2 regions of the Clostridium sp. CTA-7 genome follow, and region 1 is predicted to be linked to the other one. Evidence: a T-box and tRNA genes for the amino acid it is inferred to sense, from the RefSeq annotation. Region 1 holds a T-box; the other holds one or more tRNA genes.
What was found. The T-box of region 1 lies ahead of metG (methionine--tRNA ligase). A T-box ahead of a tRNA ligase gene usually reads a tRNA of that ligase, here a tRNA-Met.

Region 1 (8,534 bases):
TTTCACATGTATTTGGAATAAATGGCTCTAGCAAATTAGATATGTTTATAACTGCTTGAATACATTCATATATTGTATTTATACATTTTTCATTATTTTTTTCTGTTTCTACAAATAATTTTTCATCATTAAAATACTTACTTATCTTTTTAATAAATGACAATATTTGCGAAAGAGCCTTTTTGAAACTTCCTTCTTCTATACTATCTCCTACATCAAAATATAAATTAAGCACTTCATTTTTAAAATCCTCTGATACTTTTCCATTTGGTATATTAGAATTATACTTATCCTGAACAAGTTCAATTGTTCTGTTAACAAGGCCTCCAAAACAATTAACCAAATCTCTATTTACTGTATTTATAAAATCCCTCCAAGTAAAATCGGTATCTTTAACCTCTGGCGAATTTAAGGATAAATAATATCTAAAAGTATCAATATTATAATTGCCAACTATATTGTCACCCCATATTGCCCAATTTTTAACTGATGAAAAATTTTTCCCTTCTAGCTTCATATATTCGCTTGATATTATTCTTAAATTAGGATTCTTTATTCCAATCCCTGCTAATATAGCTGGAAATATAACCGTATGGAAGGGTATATTATCTTTACCATGAACAAAGTAAATTCTTGAATCTTCTCCTTGCCAATATTCCTTCCAATCTTCATCTCTTTCCTCTAAACACTTCATGCTAGCAGTTAAATATCCCATAACCGCCTCAATCCAAACGAATATTTTTTTATCATCATATCCTTCTAAAGGAACATCTACTCCCCAATTAAAATCTCTTGTTACAGCTCTATCTCTTAAACCCTCATCTAAATATCTTTTTACTATCTTTTGAGCATTTTCTCTCCAACCTTTTTGCCTAATTAAAAGTCTCCTAACATCATTTTCAAATTGCGAAAGTGAAAAGAATAAATGCTTTGTTTGCAGAACTAAATCTTCCTTACAATAAGGACATTTTTCTTCCATATATGTTTCAGGTAAAAACTCATTGCAGTTTTCGCAATATTTTTGATCAATTTCCTTTTCATATATGTATCCCTTTTTATATAAATCTAATATAAACTCTTTAACCTTATTCTCATGATAGGTAGAGTGAGTTTTAGCAAATATATCAAAAGAAAATCCTAAGTCATCAAAACACTTTTTAAATTCATTATGATACTTAACTACAGCATCCATAGGGGTTATTCCCTCTTCTTTAGCTCTCATAGTTACAGGAGTCCCGTGACAGTCTGTTCCTGACAAGAACACAACATCATCTCCCATAAGCCTATGATATCTTGCAATAATATCTCCTGGGAGTAATACTGCTATTCTTCCTAAATGTAGTGGTCCATTTGCATATGGCCATGCATTTCCTATAATAATATTCATAAATGTCCCCTCACTATTTTCTTATTGCTTTATTTTTGTATTCCAAGTAAATCTTCTGCTCTATCTATAATATATTTATAAGAGTCTTCTATCCCCTGATTATAAAATTCTACTGCTAATTTATCCATAAAGAAATCCAGTATCATATTTGATGCTAAATCACCTAATTCCTCATCTCTTTCTTCATAGAAATAGGTTTTTATTTCATTCTTTAAAGCTTCTCTTTTTTCTTTAGATATATCGAATATTTTTTTCATATCAATGTCTCCTTATTATAATTGTTTTTTTATAAAAATTTGAGGATAGGTTCCCCTATCCTCCTTTATCCTGATTTTTAAAATAAACTTAATTAAATTATAAAGATTTATCTTACTTGGCTTCCAGTTGGTAATTCTCCTGGATTTACTACCTTTAACAAACTATCATCATCTGTTGATGCTGCTAATATCATTCCTTGTGATAACTCACCTCTTAATGTTACCGGTTTTAAGTTAGCTACTAATACTACATATTTTCCTACTAAATCTTCAGGCTTGTAGTATTGTGCTATTCCTGAAACTACCTGTCTTTCTTCTCCATTTAAATCTACCTTTAATTTTAGTAACTTCTTAGCTTTTTTTATCGGTTCACAAGCTAATACTTTTACTACTCTTAAATCTATTTTTTCAAAATCCTCTATTGTGATTTCTTCTTTTATTGGAGTAATTTCTCTTTTTTCATCTTTTTTATTTTCTGCTAACTGAGCTTCTCTTAAGGCATCCAATTCTGCTAGCTTCTTATCAACATCTATTCTTGGGAATAAAGCCTCACCTTTTTGAACCTTAGTTCCTACAACAGTACCATTAAAGCTACTTAAGGATTCAAAAGAAATATTAGTTGTATTTATTTGTTCATTTATCTTCTTGCTTGTATCTGGTAAGAATGCAGATAATAAAACTGATGCAAATCTTAAACTTTCTACCAAGTTATATAATACAGTACCTAATCTTCCCTTCTTTTCTTCATCCTTAGCTAATATCCAAGGAGTTGTTTCATCTATATATTTATTTGCTCTTCCTATTAAATCAAATATATATTCTAGAGCTTCTGGAATTCTTAAGTCATCTATAGCTTTATTAACTTTATTTGTAGTTTCTAAAGCTAAGCTTATTAATTCATCATCAATAGCTTCTTTGCTTGAATTTTCTGGTATAGCTCCATCAAAATACTTTTCAATCATAGCTACTGTTCTTGAAAGAAGGTTTCCTAAATCATTACAAAGATCTGAGTTTATCTTTTTTATAAATATTTCATTATTAAATAATCCATCTGATCCAAATGGTATTTCTCTTAATAGATAATATCTAACTGCATCTACTCCAAAATGTTCCACTAATGTTACTGGGTCAACAACATTGCCTTTAGATTTTGACATCTTTCCACCATCAACAAGTAACCATCCATGACCAAATACTTGCTTTGGTAATGGTAAATCTAAAGCCATTAGCATAATTGGCCAATAAATAGTATGGAATCTTAAAATATCCTTACCAATTAAATGTACATCTGCTGGCCAATATTTATCATATAAGTCTTTATTTTCACTTCCATAACCTAATGCTGTAATATAGTTTGAAAGAGCATCTATCCATACATATACAACGTGTCCCTCATCAAACGTTACAGGAACGCCCCAATTGAAGCTAGTTCTTGAAACACAAAGATCTTGAAGACCTGGTTTTAAAAAGTTATTAACCATTTCATTTTTTCTTGATTCTGGTTGTATAAACTCTGGATGAGACTCTATATATTCCATTAATTTATCAGCATAATTACTCATTTTGAAGAAGTATGCTTCTTCCTTTGACTTTTCTACTGGTCTACCGCAATCTGGGCAGTTTCCATTAACTAATTGAGTTTCTGTCCAGAAAGATTCACATGGAGTACAGTATAGTCCTTCATATGATGATTTATATATATCTCCTTTATCATATAATTTTTTGAAGATATCTTGAACAGCTTTTATATGGTAATCATCAGTTGTTCTTATAAATTTATCATAATTGATATTCATCATTTTCCATAGATCTTTTATTCCTGCCACTATTTCATCTACATGCTCTTTTGGTGTTATACCTTTTTCTTCTGCTATTCTTTGTATCTTTTGACCGTGTTCATCTGTTCCAGTTAAAAACATTACATCATATCCAGTTAATCTCTTATATCTTGCAAGAGCATCAGCTGCTACAGTAGTATAAGTATTTCCAATATGAAGCTTAGTTGATGGATAGTAAATTGGTGTAGTTATATAATATGTCTTTTTACACATATCTTTTCTCCTCCCTAACATGGTTTCTTCTTTATAATAATAAAAAAAATCTCTATATAGGTATATTAAGACCTATATAGAGACGTATTATACGTGTTACCACTCTATTTCATACTTATTTCGCAATAAATATCTCAATAGGTGAAATTTATTCACCTTGCAATATAACGGTTGCTACCGTATTCCTCTAACTTAATAAGCTCAAAGAATCTGCTCCAAGTCCATATTCATGAAGATTACTGTCACTAGCTTTCACCTTACCTAGTTCTCTTTTAGACTATATTTCTTCACTACTCTTCTCTTCACTGCATTTTCCATTTATTATTATGATATTCTATATTAAAAATACTGTCAATTATTTTTAACAATTCACTCTTTATCAAACTTTTTCTTTATTATATTATCTATCATCAATCTTGATAAAACAACCATAAATAAATTAAATGCTAATAAAAAAGTAAAAGCACTTTCTCCAATTATAAATAATAATACTGCATTAACTATAAATAGTAATGTTCCTACAGATCCATTTAACTTAGCCACTAACTTATTTGAATATTCCCATGCTAAGCTACTTTGTGTTGAATATTTATTTTTATATCCTATTTTCATATCTGGATATTTTGTAGATTTTGATTCGTACAATCCTCCTACAATAAACAAACCTAATGGTATTATTTCTGTTAATACTAAATAAACCCAAAAACTCATATAATCAATCCTTATTAAACATATTTGTAATATTTATATTTTATAATAGTAATAACTATATCTGCAATATATATTTATAAGTATGTGGTTACTAATTAAAATTAATTAGTAACCACATACCTATAAATATAATCCTCAAATTAAAAATATGTACTATTTCATATAGTCTTATAATTTTAAGTCATATTTATAACACTAACCTTATATAAGTTATATGCTATAATATTATAAAAAAGATTGGAGTTGATACTGTGAGAAAATTTGACTTACCTCATATTGGTTATAGAAATATTAAAACAGCTCTTTCTGTTTTAATTTGCCTAATATTTTGGCCGAATTCTCTTTTTGCTGCAATTGCAGCTGTAATCTGTGTACAAGACACAGTAGAAAACTCAGTTAAAACAGGCCTTAATAGATTAATAGGTACATTACTCGGTGGTATTCTAGGCGTTCTTTTACTTTTTACAATAAATAAATTTAATTTATCATCATTCTCTGCAATAATAGCTGCAATTGGTGTATCTTTAATTATTTATTTGTGTAATCTAGTAAAAAAGCCAGCTGCCTGTTCTATTGCTTCTATTGTTTTAATTGGTATTATTATATCACCTAATTATGATAGTCCATTAATTTACTCTTTTAGAAGAACTATAGAGACAGCTTTTGGAATAATGATTGCAATTGTTATTAATAAATACATTAACCCACCAGAATATAATAAAACTAATGAAATTAATTCATCAGAAGATGATAAAACTAATGAAATCAAATGATATTATAAATATTAAGGAGAACAACATATGAACTTTACTATCCCTAAAGTTGGACTTAGAACTATTAAAACTGCAATTTCAGTATTTTTATGTTTATTGCTATTTCCCCACGAGCCATTTTTTGCTTGCTTAACTGCTGTTATCTGTCTTCAGAGTACTGTTTCAAACTCAGTTAAAATGGCCATAAATAGGGGTGTTGGAACAATAGTTGGAGCAGCTATAGGATTATTATTTTTAATTCTGTGTAGATATTTCAAGTTTAATATTGAATCCGACATTTTAAGCAAATTATTGATTTACTTTACTATAGCTATAGGTATAATAGCAGTTATATACTCATGTAACTTAATAAAGAAGCCAGGAGCAATTAATGTATCTTGCATAGCCTTTCTTGGTGTAACAACTATTCATGCCTTTTCTGATCCAATTTTTTATGCAGTTAATAGAACTGTAGAAACTCTTTTTGGTATTTTTATAGCTTTACTAGTTAATAAGTTTATAGTTCCACCAAAAGAATAGTATATAATTTAATAAAAAATGGACAATTGGAAATTGTCCATTTTTTATTTTCAATTATTATATTTCTCTAGTTTCATTCTTTAAGAAATCTATCTCTTCTTTATTTAAATATTGATTTAACTTTTCAAATACAGTCTTATGGTAATTATTTAGCCATACTTTTTCTTCTGATGTTAGCATCTCTATAGCTACTCCATTTAAATCTATAGGACAATATGATATAGTTTTAAATTTATAAAACTCACCAAATTCTTCTGATTTAATATCTTTAACTACTAAAAGAGTATTTTCTATCCTTATTCCATGCTTTCCCTCTTTGTACACTCCTGGTTCATTAGTTATTATCATACCAGGCTCTAATACCGTTGTGTTTCCCTCTGGCCTTATTCCTTGTGGTCCCTCATGTACATTTAGGAAATATCCAACTCCATGACCTGTTCCACACTTGTAGTCAATACCGTATTCCCAAAGAGGTCTTCTTGCTAATATATCTAAGTTCATTCCAGTGGAACCCTTTAAAAACATAGCTTTGCATAAAGCTATATGCCCTTTTAATACCAATGTGAAATCTCTTTTTTCTTCTTCAGATATCTTTCCTAAAATGAAAGTTCTTGTTATATCTGTTGTTCCATCAAGGTATTGTCCGCCAGAATCCACAAGAAACATACCTTCTTGTCTTAATTCATAATCAGTTGCTTCCGTTGCTGAATAATGCATCATTGCTGCATGCTCCTTATACCCAGCTATAGTACCAAAGCTATCTCCTTTATAATTTTCTCCTTGTGCTCTAAGGCTAGTTAATTTTTTGCTTGCAGATATTTCTGTTATTTTCTCTTTTTCTATACTATCCTTTAGCCATTTTATAAATCTAACCATGGCAACACCATCTCTAACTTGAGAATTCTCTATATTGTTTATTTCAACTTCATTTTTTATTGCCTTTAGTCTTGTTGTTATATTAACTTCATCTATTATTTCTATATCTTTACTTAAACATGAATATATTTTAGCATTCAATTTATTAGGATCTATTATAGTTGTTTCATTTATTAATTTAACATGATTTCCTATTTCATCATAATCATATATGTTAAATCCCTGAGATATTAAACTTTCCTTTGTTATATCATCAACCTTTTGCTTATCTATATATAAATTAGCATACTTTTCATTAACAATAATGTATGAAAGTGCTACAGGATTAAACTTAACATCATTTCCTCTTATATTGCATAACCAGGCTATATCATCTAAAGATGATATTATATAATTTTTGGCCTTTTTTTCTTCCATATGGCTTCTCACTTCTTCTAACTTCTTTGAAGAAGACTTACCTGAATATACCTCATCATGTATAAATATTTTATTTTTAGGAAGTTCGCTTCTTGTTAACCAAACTTCTTTTAACAAATCATTATCCATATTTATATGGAATCCAACATTTTTTGCTATCTTTAAAAAGCTCTTATATTGATTTACCGAAAATAATCTTCCATCAAATCCCAACACTTCTCCTGATTTAATATTTTTTTCAATCCACTCTTCAATAGTTGGATATCCTATTGTCCTCATTTTCATAAGTGATATTCCACTTCCAATTAATTCTTTATCAGCCTGAATAAAGTACCTTCCATCAGTCCATAAATAAGCAGAGCTTAACCCCACTAAAAGAGTACCCGCTGAGCCAGTAAAACCTGATATAAACTCTCTTCCTTTAAAATAGTCAGATACATATTCACTTTGATGAGAATCACTACTTGGAATAATATAGTAGTCAATATTCTTTATTTTCATTACTTCCCTAAGTTTAGCTAAATTGCTCATATTAAATGCCCCCTTAATAATTTTATATTTATAATTATACCCTATATACTTTATGAGATTCCATATATTCATTTAATTCTAAATATATTATATTTTCTGAAAACTCGTTGATTTACCTAAGTTTTTTATATATAATCTAAATGATGTATAAAAAAGGGGGAGCTTACATGGGAGACTTATTAAAATTTAAAAAATTTATAATTGAAGCGAAGAAAAATACTTATGCTTCAGGTGCTAAAAAAGAAACACCTTCTAGGCCAAACTCAAAGGATTATGCCTATAAAAAATTTAATTACTATTATCTAGATAGCCATCTAGGTGATAGAGAATTTATAGGAGAGGAATTAGTTTGGGAAAATGAAAAAGTTTCCTGGGGAATGAATTATAAAGGACAAGTTCTTGTTGATGAATTACCTTCAGGATTTAATAATTTTTTAAAGAAATCTTTAAAAAATGTATCCGATGATTGTCCGTTTAGAGGACCTAAATATTTTAAAGAAGATGATTTTACATATCAATGCAATTGGGATGGTGATTTAGCTTCTTTTAATGGAGTTGAATCAATATCACATAATGGAATTGAAATATTTAAGCTCTACTTTCATGGTGGAAGTCTAAAATAAATATCATTTGTTTTAAAGTAAAAGAAGCTTTACAAATAACTAAATTTATTTGTAAAGCTTCTTTTCATACTCTTAATAGTTATAAGTATATATAACTATCCATTAATAATTATAACCTAAATATATCTTATTATTATTTTGCTTCTTCTACACTCTTACCCAATATTTGGATTCCTACATATACTGCTAATATAGATATAGGTAGTACAATATACCAAGCTAATCCAAAACCCGCTGGAATATATCCAAATAAAATTGTAATTGCAGCTATAAATAGTGAATACCACATTTGAGTGTTAACATGAGCAATATGATTACAACCTGCTCCCATTGATGAAAGTATTGTAGTATCTGATATTGGTGAACAGTGATCTCCAAAAATAGCTCCA
Region 2 (8,534 bases), on a different contig from region 1:
TTATCCTTTTTATCCTCTACTTTAGGTTTATTATCACTCTTTTGATCTTTCTCTGTTTTACCACATGCTATTAGACTTGTTGATAAAATACAAATAGACATAATTAGCAATAAAAATTTCTTTTTCATCATGCATCCTCCTTTTTCCTGTCTAGTTAATTATATCATTATTATATAAATTTTGTATATATTGATTTTTTCATTTATATATTTAAATTAATATTAAATCCAGTTTGTTGGTTTCACTTTATTTCTCTATGCAACTATACTCTAATTATTTTTATTCGCTTATTTATACAAAAGCATATTAACTCATAACCTAAAAGGTCCGGTATATAGTAAATATGACAAAAAATATTAAAGATTGTTACATGATAACAAAAAGCTCCAAGCCTTAATATTATAAAGGCTTGAAGCTACTTCTTATTAATTATCTAATAGTTGTCATTATACTATTTTAGTTGTCCATTCCTCACAACCATTTCCACAATAATATGTCTTTATGTTTTTAGGAGTTCTACTGGCTACGATTACCACTTATTTCAACTAGATATATAATGTTTTTATTATAGCTAAAGGATGATTTATTTTATGAAGCAAATAAAAAGATTTATTATTATAGCTTTGTTATTACCTATATCACTAACACTATACCGCTTTACTCCTACTAGAATTACTCCAAAAGAAGAGCTATCCGAAGATGATATAAAAATAAAAGTTCACCTACAGGTAACAACAAACCCTCTTTATTAACTGAAAGAAGATAAAAATAAACAGAGTTAGCATTTCACTAACTCTTATATTTTATTCAATCTTTGTAGTCAAATCCTCACTACAAATTCCATAACTTATCTTAAAGTATTTGACTTACAAAAATAAATATGTACTATTTTAAAAACTAATATTATGAGGTGAATGTTGAAAATGATTTATTAATCTTATTTAAGCAAAATTTATATAACTAAGCATAAAATCAAAGCATATTTTAAAATATATTTATTTAAGTTGCTTTTTTATATAATATAATTTGGTTTTGAATAGAATTTTATTTATTATAAATCATTAGCTATGGTGTTAAATCTTAATTTAACTTTTTCTTATTTCGTAGCATTTGATATCATCTGACATGCTAAGCCATCTCTTGTCATCATATTCCACAATATGATGTTATCTCGCTTTGACATCAATCTTTATTAAGCATATACTAATAATACAAGTTGGCTAAGCCAATATGTAAACTTAATACCGCGGGATGGAGCAGTTGGTAGCTCGTTGGGCTCATAACCCAAAGGTCGTAGGTTCAAGTCCTGCTCCCGCAACCAAAACCTTACTCTTACTGTAAGGTTTTTTTATTGTTTAAAAGCTTCTGAATCATTTGTTAATCCTCTCTCAAAATTTTATTTAAATCATGTTAATTAATTGAAAGATAACAGAGCTAATTTACTCATCCTATGTTATACTTTCATTTAGATCATTATGAAAGAAGGTAAATATTTAATGAATTATAAAACTTTTGAAAATAAATTTGATGTTAAAGAACACATTGCTTATGCCACTGTTTTAAAGAAAGATGGAAGTGAATTAGTTTTCCAAATAGATGCTGACGATGTTGAAAGAATAAAATCTATGGGAACTTGGTTTGCTGAATGGAATAAAGACTTTAATGCTTATACAATTCAAAATATAAGCAAATCAAAAGGAACTAAGCATTTAAAACAAAGTCTTCAAACAGTTATTTTAAATGCTAATCCAAAAGCTCCTGTTAAACATATTAATGGAAATATGCTAGATAACAGAAAATCTAATTTAGAAATAGTCCCAAGTGCTCAGAAAAATCAATATGAAAAAGTTGATGATAACACCATTGCTATCATCCTAACTAATAAATACGGCACTCCACATGCTAGGGCATTAATTTCTTCTGAAGATTTAAATACTGTTATAACTGACGAGTTTAGCTGGGTTCAATATAAGAAGAATGGAGTTATCATGGTTATCGCAAATACTCCACAGGGTAGAATTCATTTAGATAAACTTATAATGAATCCTACTGAATCTGAAATTGTACATCACATAAACTTAAACCCTCTGGATTGTAGACGTAGCAACTTAGAAAACAAAGTAATCGAATAAATATCCTAAAGAAAGCCTAGTGATGTAACACTAAGCTTTTCTTATTTATCATATATCAAATTTTTATAAGCATCTTATTTTTTATTATTTAATAGTTCGATTATCTTATCTACCCATTCATGTTCCCTAATTTGCTCACCTACAAGTAACACCAGTAACTAAGTCTATTAATCTCATTTGCTTGAGGTACGGTTCACTCTTTATAATCCTAAATCCAATAGTACTAAAACAAGCTATTATACTATTTTAGTTGTCCAATCCTCACAATTCCAAATTTCTGTAACTACATCTCTATAGAATTCTGGTTCGTGGGATACTAATAAAATTGATCCTTTGTATTCCTTTAATGCTCTTTTTAATTCATCCTTTGCATCTACATCTAAATGGTTTGTAGGTTCGTCTAGGATTAATATATTTGTTTCTGTATTTAAAATCTTACATAATCTTACCTTGGCAGCTTCTCCACCTGATAAAACCATAATCTTTGATTCTAATTGCTTTGTTGTTAAACCACATTTAGCAAGTGCTGCTCTTATCTCGTATTGTGTTTTACTTGGAAACTCTTGCCACACTTCTTCTATACAAGTATTTGTATTTCCCGATCTATCTTCTTGCTCAAAGTAACCTATATGTTGATAGTCTCCTCTATGAACTTTTCCTGATAGTGGCTGTTGTATTCCTAGTAAGCTTTTAAGTAATGTTGATTTACCAAGTCCATTTGCTCCAACTAAAGCTATTTTTTGTCCTCTCTCCATTAATAAGTTTAATGGCTTAGTTAGTGGCGAATCATATCCTATAACTAAATCTTCAGTTTCAAATATTGTTTTTCCAGCTGTTCTTGCTATTTTAAAGTTAAACTCTGGCTTTGGTTTTTCCTTTGAAAGTTCTATTACTTCCATTTTATCAAGTTTCTTTTGTCTTGATTTAGCCATATTAGCAGTAGCAACATTTGCTTTATTTCTTGCAACGAAATCTTCCAATCTAGCTATTTCCTTTTGTTGCTTTTCATAAGCTTGCTCTAATCTCTTTTTGTTTTCTTCATATAATCTCTTAAATTCATAATAATCTCCAACATACCTTGTTAACTTTCTTTCTTCAACATGATAAATTAAGTTAACTACTGAATTTAAAAATGGTATATCGTGAGAAATTAATATAAATGCATTTTCATAATTATTTAAATATCTCTTAAGCCATTCTATATGTTCTTCATCTAAATAGTTAGTAGGCTCATCTAAAAGTAGTATATCTGGATTTTGAAGTAATAACTTTCCAAGTAGTATCTTTGTTCTTTGTCCACCTGATAAATCATCAACATCTTTATCTAAACCTAAATCTAAAAGTCCAAGACCTTTAGCCACTTCTTCTACCTTTGCATCTATTACATAAAAACCATTATGATCTAATAAATCTTGAATAACTGCTGTTCTTTCAAGCATTTTTTCTAGTTCTTCTGGAGTACAATCTCCCATTTTTTCATAAAGAGAGTTCATTTCTGTTTCTAAATCAAATAAATACTTAAAAGCATCTCTTAAAGCATCTCTTATACTTTGTCCTTTTACTAAAGCTGCATGTTGATCCATATAGCCAACTCTAACATTATTAGACCAAATAACCTTTCCTTCATCCGGCATAAGCTTATCTGTTACTATATTCATAAATGTTGACTTACCTTCACCATTTGCTCCAATAAGACCAACGTGTTCCCCCTTTAATAATCTAAAGGATACATCTTCAAAAATAGCTCTATCTCCAAAGCCATGACTCATATCTTTAACTGTTAAAACGCTCATTTTTATCCTCCTGGTTGTTGTTTTAATTCTAAATTTACCTATTTCAAATTTAATTTTATTATCTTTAAATAAATATATAATCTTTATTTAAACTTACATACAAAAATAAGATGTGACACCAATCACACCTTATTTATTATAAACTATAATTCTACAAAATAAATAGATTTTTTTTAACAATTTTAGTATTCATATTCTTTTATATCTTCGCAGATAGATATTTTAAGAGGATTATTTTCAACAAGCTTTTTATAAGAACATAAAAAGTCATTTAATTCTAAGTCAGTTAAATCAATTTTACCTGAGCTTTTTAAAATTACATTAATATCTTCTGTTAAGATACTTACATCATTTTTTTCATTTTTAATAAAATAACTATTTACAGTACTAACTTTTAGTCTATCCTTATACTTCTCTTGAAAGCTCATAGTTTTTCTTGTCTTTTCAAAATCACCTGCTCCTGGAATAATATTATTAAGACCTAATGACTTTACCTGCTCTTCAATAGATGAAGCATCAAATCCGTATCTTTCCATAAGCTTTGTTTGCATTTTCAAGAACTTATCTTGAGATATGTTATTTTCCTCCATATAAGCCATAATCTTTTTTGTAAAATCGGCCATATTTAATTTTCCAGAAGACATATCATAATAAAGAGAATACATATATGATTCAAATTTATCTATATCTTTATCATTTACTCTATTTTTTAATTCATTAAAATCTATAACTCTGTCCATAAAATAATCAACTCCTATACCTTTAGTAGATGTTATTAATATTATACTCCCATTATAAGTTTTATTCTATTAGGTTAATACAATATTAATATTTTTTTAAGAACAATTAAATATAGTATATCCTTTTACTATTGTATTATAGATTTCATATAAATGTTATATATCTTATAATTAATTTGCAGCTTTAACAGCATTCCAAACTTCTTCGTATAATCTTAATTGATCTTGTGGTAAATACCTATAAACTTCACATCTATCCATAACTTCTTTTGGCATATAAGCACCTTTATTATTTTTAACTTCTTCTGATTGCTCCTCCATAGCTAGCTTATTTGGAGTTGTATAACCTATCTCCTCTGCTATTTTATAAGCATTATCTTTTTTACTTACAAAGTTTATAAATTCCTCAGCTGTTGCTTTATCACTTGCATTAGTTGGAATTGCCCATGAATCTAACCAGTAATTAGCTCCTTCTTTCGGAATTACATACTCTAAATTTTCATTTTCATCGGCTAAAGTTAACCCTTCTCCAGACCATATCATAGCAATGGATGCTTCTCCCGAAGTCATCAAATCTTTAACCTCGTCAGCTCCATACTTTAATACTAATGGTTTTTGTTTTATTAGTAAATTTTTAGCTTCTTCAAGTTCTTTTTCATTAGTTGTATTTAGTGAGTATCCTAACTTTTTAAGTGCCATCCCTATAGCATCTCTTTGAGCATCTAATACAAATATTTGCTTCTTATATTTTTCATTCCACATTATATCCCAGCTATCAACTGTTTCATTAACTAAATCTTTATTATATATTATTCCTATTGTTCCATTCATATATGGTACAGTATATTCATTATTAGGATCATAAGCTTGTCCCATATCATTTTCATTCATTTCCTTTAAATTTGGAATTTTTTCTTTATCTATTTTTTGAAGCAATCCTTCTTGGATCATTCTATCTGCCATATAATCTGCAACTAAAATTGCATCCCATTTTGTTTTTCCTGAAGATACTTCTATATACATAGTCTCCATATCATCAAAAGTTTTATAATTTACTTTTACATTGTACTTATCTTCAAACTCTTCAATTACTCCTTCTGCTATATTTTCTCCATAGTTTAAGACATTTATAGTTTTTTTATTACTTTTTTGACATCCTGCAAATAAAGTAACAGTTAAAATCATACTGCATATTAAAGCAGATATTTTTATAGATTTTTTCATTAATTTATCTTCCTTTCTATCTTTATATAATAATCATTATTTAGCAATAATAATTATATAATTAATTTTACTAATTGCAAGTAAAAAATCTCCAAGTCACTATTTATATATTATTAAAAATAATATTATTATATATCTTTTTTATACTCTAATAATAAAAAAATATTAACCACTTAATAAATGGTTAATATTTAAATAGTACTATACTTCTATTAATTTTGCTGTAACACCCTCAATTGCATTTAATTCTTCCATAAGCTTATTGATTTCTTCTTTTTCATCATGAATTAAATTTAATATTACAAGACCTGAGTTAGCACAAGATGTCTTGCTTGCTTCATGTAAACCTAACCTAGTTTGGATTATACATCCGTATCTTGTTAAAACCTCTTGAACTGTTGGTGCAATTGATACTCTAGGTTCTATTTTTATTGCCATAATAGTAAACATAATCCTACCTCCGTAAACTTTATCACCTTCTATATTATCCTACTTAACCTCTATTTATTCAATAATTATGAAATTAGTAATTTATGAATTTATATTTAATTACATATTGAAATAAGAACATTTGTTCTGTATAATTATTTTAAATACTTTATAAAAAAGCTCACCTATGTAAGTTTTGCTTATTCCGTCGCTTTGCTCCAAGTCATCGCAAAATTACATAGGTGAACTTCAAAACTGAAGGATGGAAATTATAAAAAGTTATTCAGAGGGTAAGCTTTTTATAATTTCCTCTAAAAAATAAAGAAAGGTGATCTCTTTGAATATAGACGAAAAGCTTAATATTCTTTCAGCTGCTGCTAAATATGATGTGTCCTGTTCTTCTTCTGGATCTAAAAGAAAAAATTCTAATAATGGGTTAGGAAATGCTTCAAATAGCGGTATTTGTCATAGCTTTACTGCTGATGGACGATGTATATCTCTTCTTAAGATACTTTTAACCAACTATTGTATATATAACTGTAAATATTGTGTTAATGCTTATAGCAAAGATGTTCCTAGGGCAATGTTTACTCCTGATGAAGTAGTCTCATTAACTATTAACTTCTATAAACGTAATTTTATTGAAGGATTATTTTTAAGTTCTGCTATCTTTAAAAATCCTAACTATACTATGGAGCTACTTTTAATGGTAGTAAAAAAACTTAGAACTGAAGAAAGATTTAATGGCTATATTCATTTAAAGGCTATACCTGGAGCTGATGAATCATTAATAAAGGAAGCTGGAAAATATGTTGATAGAATGAGTGTTAACATAGAATTGCCATCAGCATCTAGCTTAAAACTTCTCGCTCCACAAAAAAGCAAAGAAAATATCTTAGCTCCAATGGGTATTATAAAAAATTCAATAATAGAAAATAAAGATTTAAAGAAGAACATAAAATCAGCACCATTATTTGTACCTGGTGGCCAAAGCACACAACTTATTGTTGGTGCAACTCCTGAAAGTGATTATAAAATATTAAATTTATCAGAAAATTTGTATAATAGATACAATTTAAAAAGAGTCTATTATTCTGCTTATGTTCCTGTAGTAAGAAATGAAAAAGCCCTTCCTGATATTACTCATCCACCATTAGTTAGGGAACATAGATTATATCAAGCAGATTGGCTATTAAGGTTTTATGGATTTAAAGCAAAGGAGCTTTTGAAAAACGAAAATGATAACTTTGATTTAAATTTTGACCCTAAAACTTCTTGGGCATTAAATAATATAGAAAATTTTCCAGTAGAAATAAATAAAGCATCCTATGATACCCTTCTTAGAATTCCAGGAATAGGTGTACGTTCAGCTAGAAGAATATTAATTACAAGAAAAGTTCATTCTTTAACCTTTGAAGATTTAAGAAAGCTTGGAATAGTTTTAAAAAGAGCTAAATATTTTATAACCTGCAAAGGTAAGTATTATGGAGATGTATCCTTTGATGAAGAAAAAATTAGAACTAGATTACTTTATATGGATAAACCTAAAGTAGAAAATGAAACTTCTGAGCAACTTTCTTTTTTTGATAATATATATCCTTCTTCATCTAATGGGATTTTATTACCTGAACCAAAAAAGATAATTATGCCAACAGATACTATAACCTCTCTAACTGGAGAATTTTAAAGGTGGTGTTTTCTTGCTTAAATTAGTATATGAAGATTCCTTTGAGGGTTTTCTAACTGCAATTTATGATAGCTTTTACTCAAAAAAGCAAATAACAGCAATTTGTACTCAAGACCAATTAGATATCGATCTTTTATCTGAAATTAAATATGTTGATGTTGATTTTGAGAAATTCAGTAAGGTGAAAATTTCAATAGTTACAAAAATTGACCCTTTAGCTTTAAATAAAATTTACAAACTATATTTATCTAACTATAAAGATAAAGGAATTCTTTGTTATAGATATTTAAAAATTGCTTTTAAACTAGGTAGTAATATTCATAAATATCTACACTTAGATGAAGTAAAAGAGTTAGATTTAATCGAAAGACGTATTTCCATAGAGGCACATAGATTTGAAGGTTTTGTAAGATTTAAATATATAAATAATAATTTTTTATACTCATCTATAGAGCCTGATAATAATATATTAGAAATTATTTCACCTCACTTTCAAAGAAGGTTTAGTAATGAATACTGGATAATACAT

Region 2: it has a tRNA-Met gene. The T-box ahead of metG (methionine--tRNA ligase) is inferred to sense a tRNA for this amino acid. The anticodon was not compared.

Annotation. Positions count from the first base shown of each region.
Region 1 covers NZ_BAAAAV010000006.1:81,840-90,373, forward strand. Annotated here, with positions in the region: gene ACYUEX_RS12590 (methionine--tRNA ligase) at 1-1,387, opposite strand, end outside; gene ACYUEX_RS12595 (DUF2164 family protein) at 1,417-1,644, opposite strand; gene metG (methionine--tRNA ligase) at 1,752-3,695, opposite strand; T-box leader at 3,771-4,010, opposite strand; gene ACYUEX_RS12605 (hypothetical protein) at 4,065-4,406, opposite strand; gene ACYUEX_RS12610 (FUSC family protein) at 4,658-5,179, shown strand; gene ACYUEX_RS12615 (FUSC family protein) at 5,207-5,698, shown strand; gene ACYUEX_RS12620 (aminopeptidase P family protein) at 5,756-7,522, opposite strand; gene ACYUEX_RS12625 (DUF5680 domain-containing protein) at 7,690-8,145, shown strand; gene ACYUEX_RS12630 (Na+/H+ antiporter NhaC family protein) at 8,279-8,534, opposite strand, start outside.
Region 2 covers NZ_BAAAAV010000004.1:432,995-441,528, forward strand. Annotated here, with positions in the region: gene ACYUEX_RS10895 (hypothetical protein) at 1-128, opposite strand, end outside; gene ACYUEX_RS10900 (hypothetical protein) at 591-752, shown strand; tRNA gene ACYUEX_RS10905 (tRNA-Met) at 1,246-1,321, shown strand; gene ACYUEX_RS10910 (hypothetical protein) at 1,497-2,132, shown strand; gene ACYUEX_RS10915 (ABC-F family ATP-binding cassette domain-containing protein) at 2,369-3,925, opposite strand; gene ACYUEX_RS10920 (DUF3867 domain-containing protein) at 4,108-4,665, opposite strand; gene ACYUEX_RS10925 (ABC transporter substrate-binding protein) at 4,837-5,889, opposite strand; gene ACYUEX_RS10930 (CPF_0552 family protein) at 6,091-6,339, opposite strand; gene ACYUEX_RS10935 (putative DNA modification/repair radical SAM protein) at 6,656-8,005, shown strand; gene ACYUEX_RS10940 (TIGR03915 family putative DNA repair protein) at 8,019-8,534, shown strand, end outside.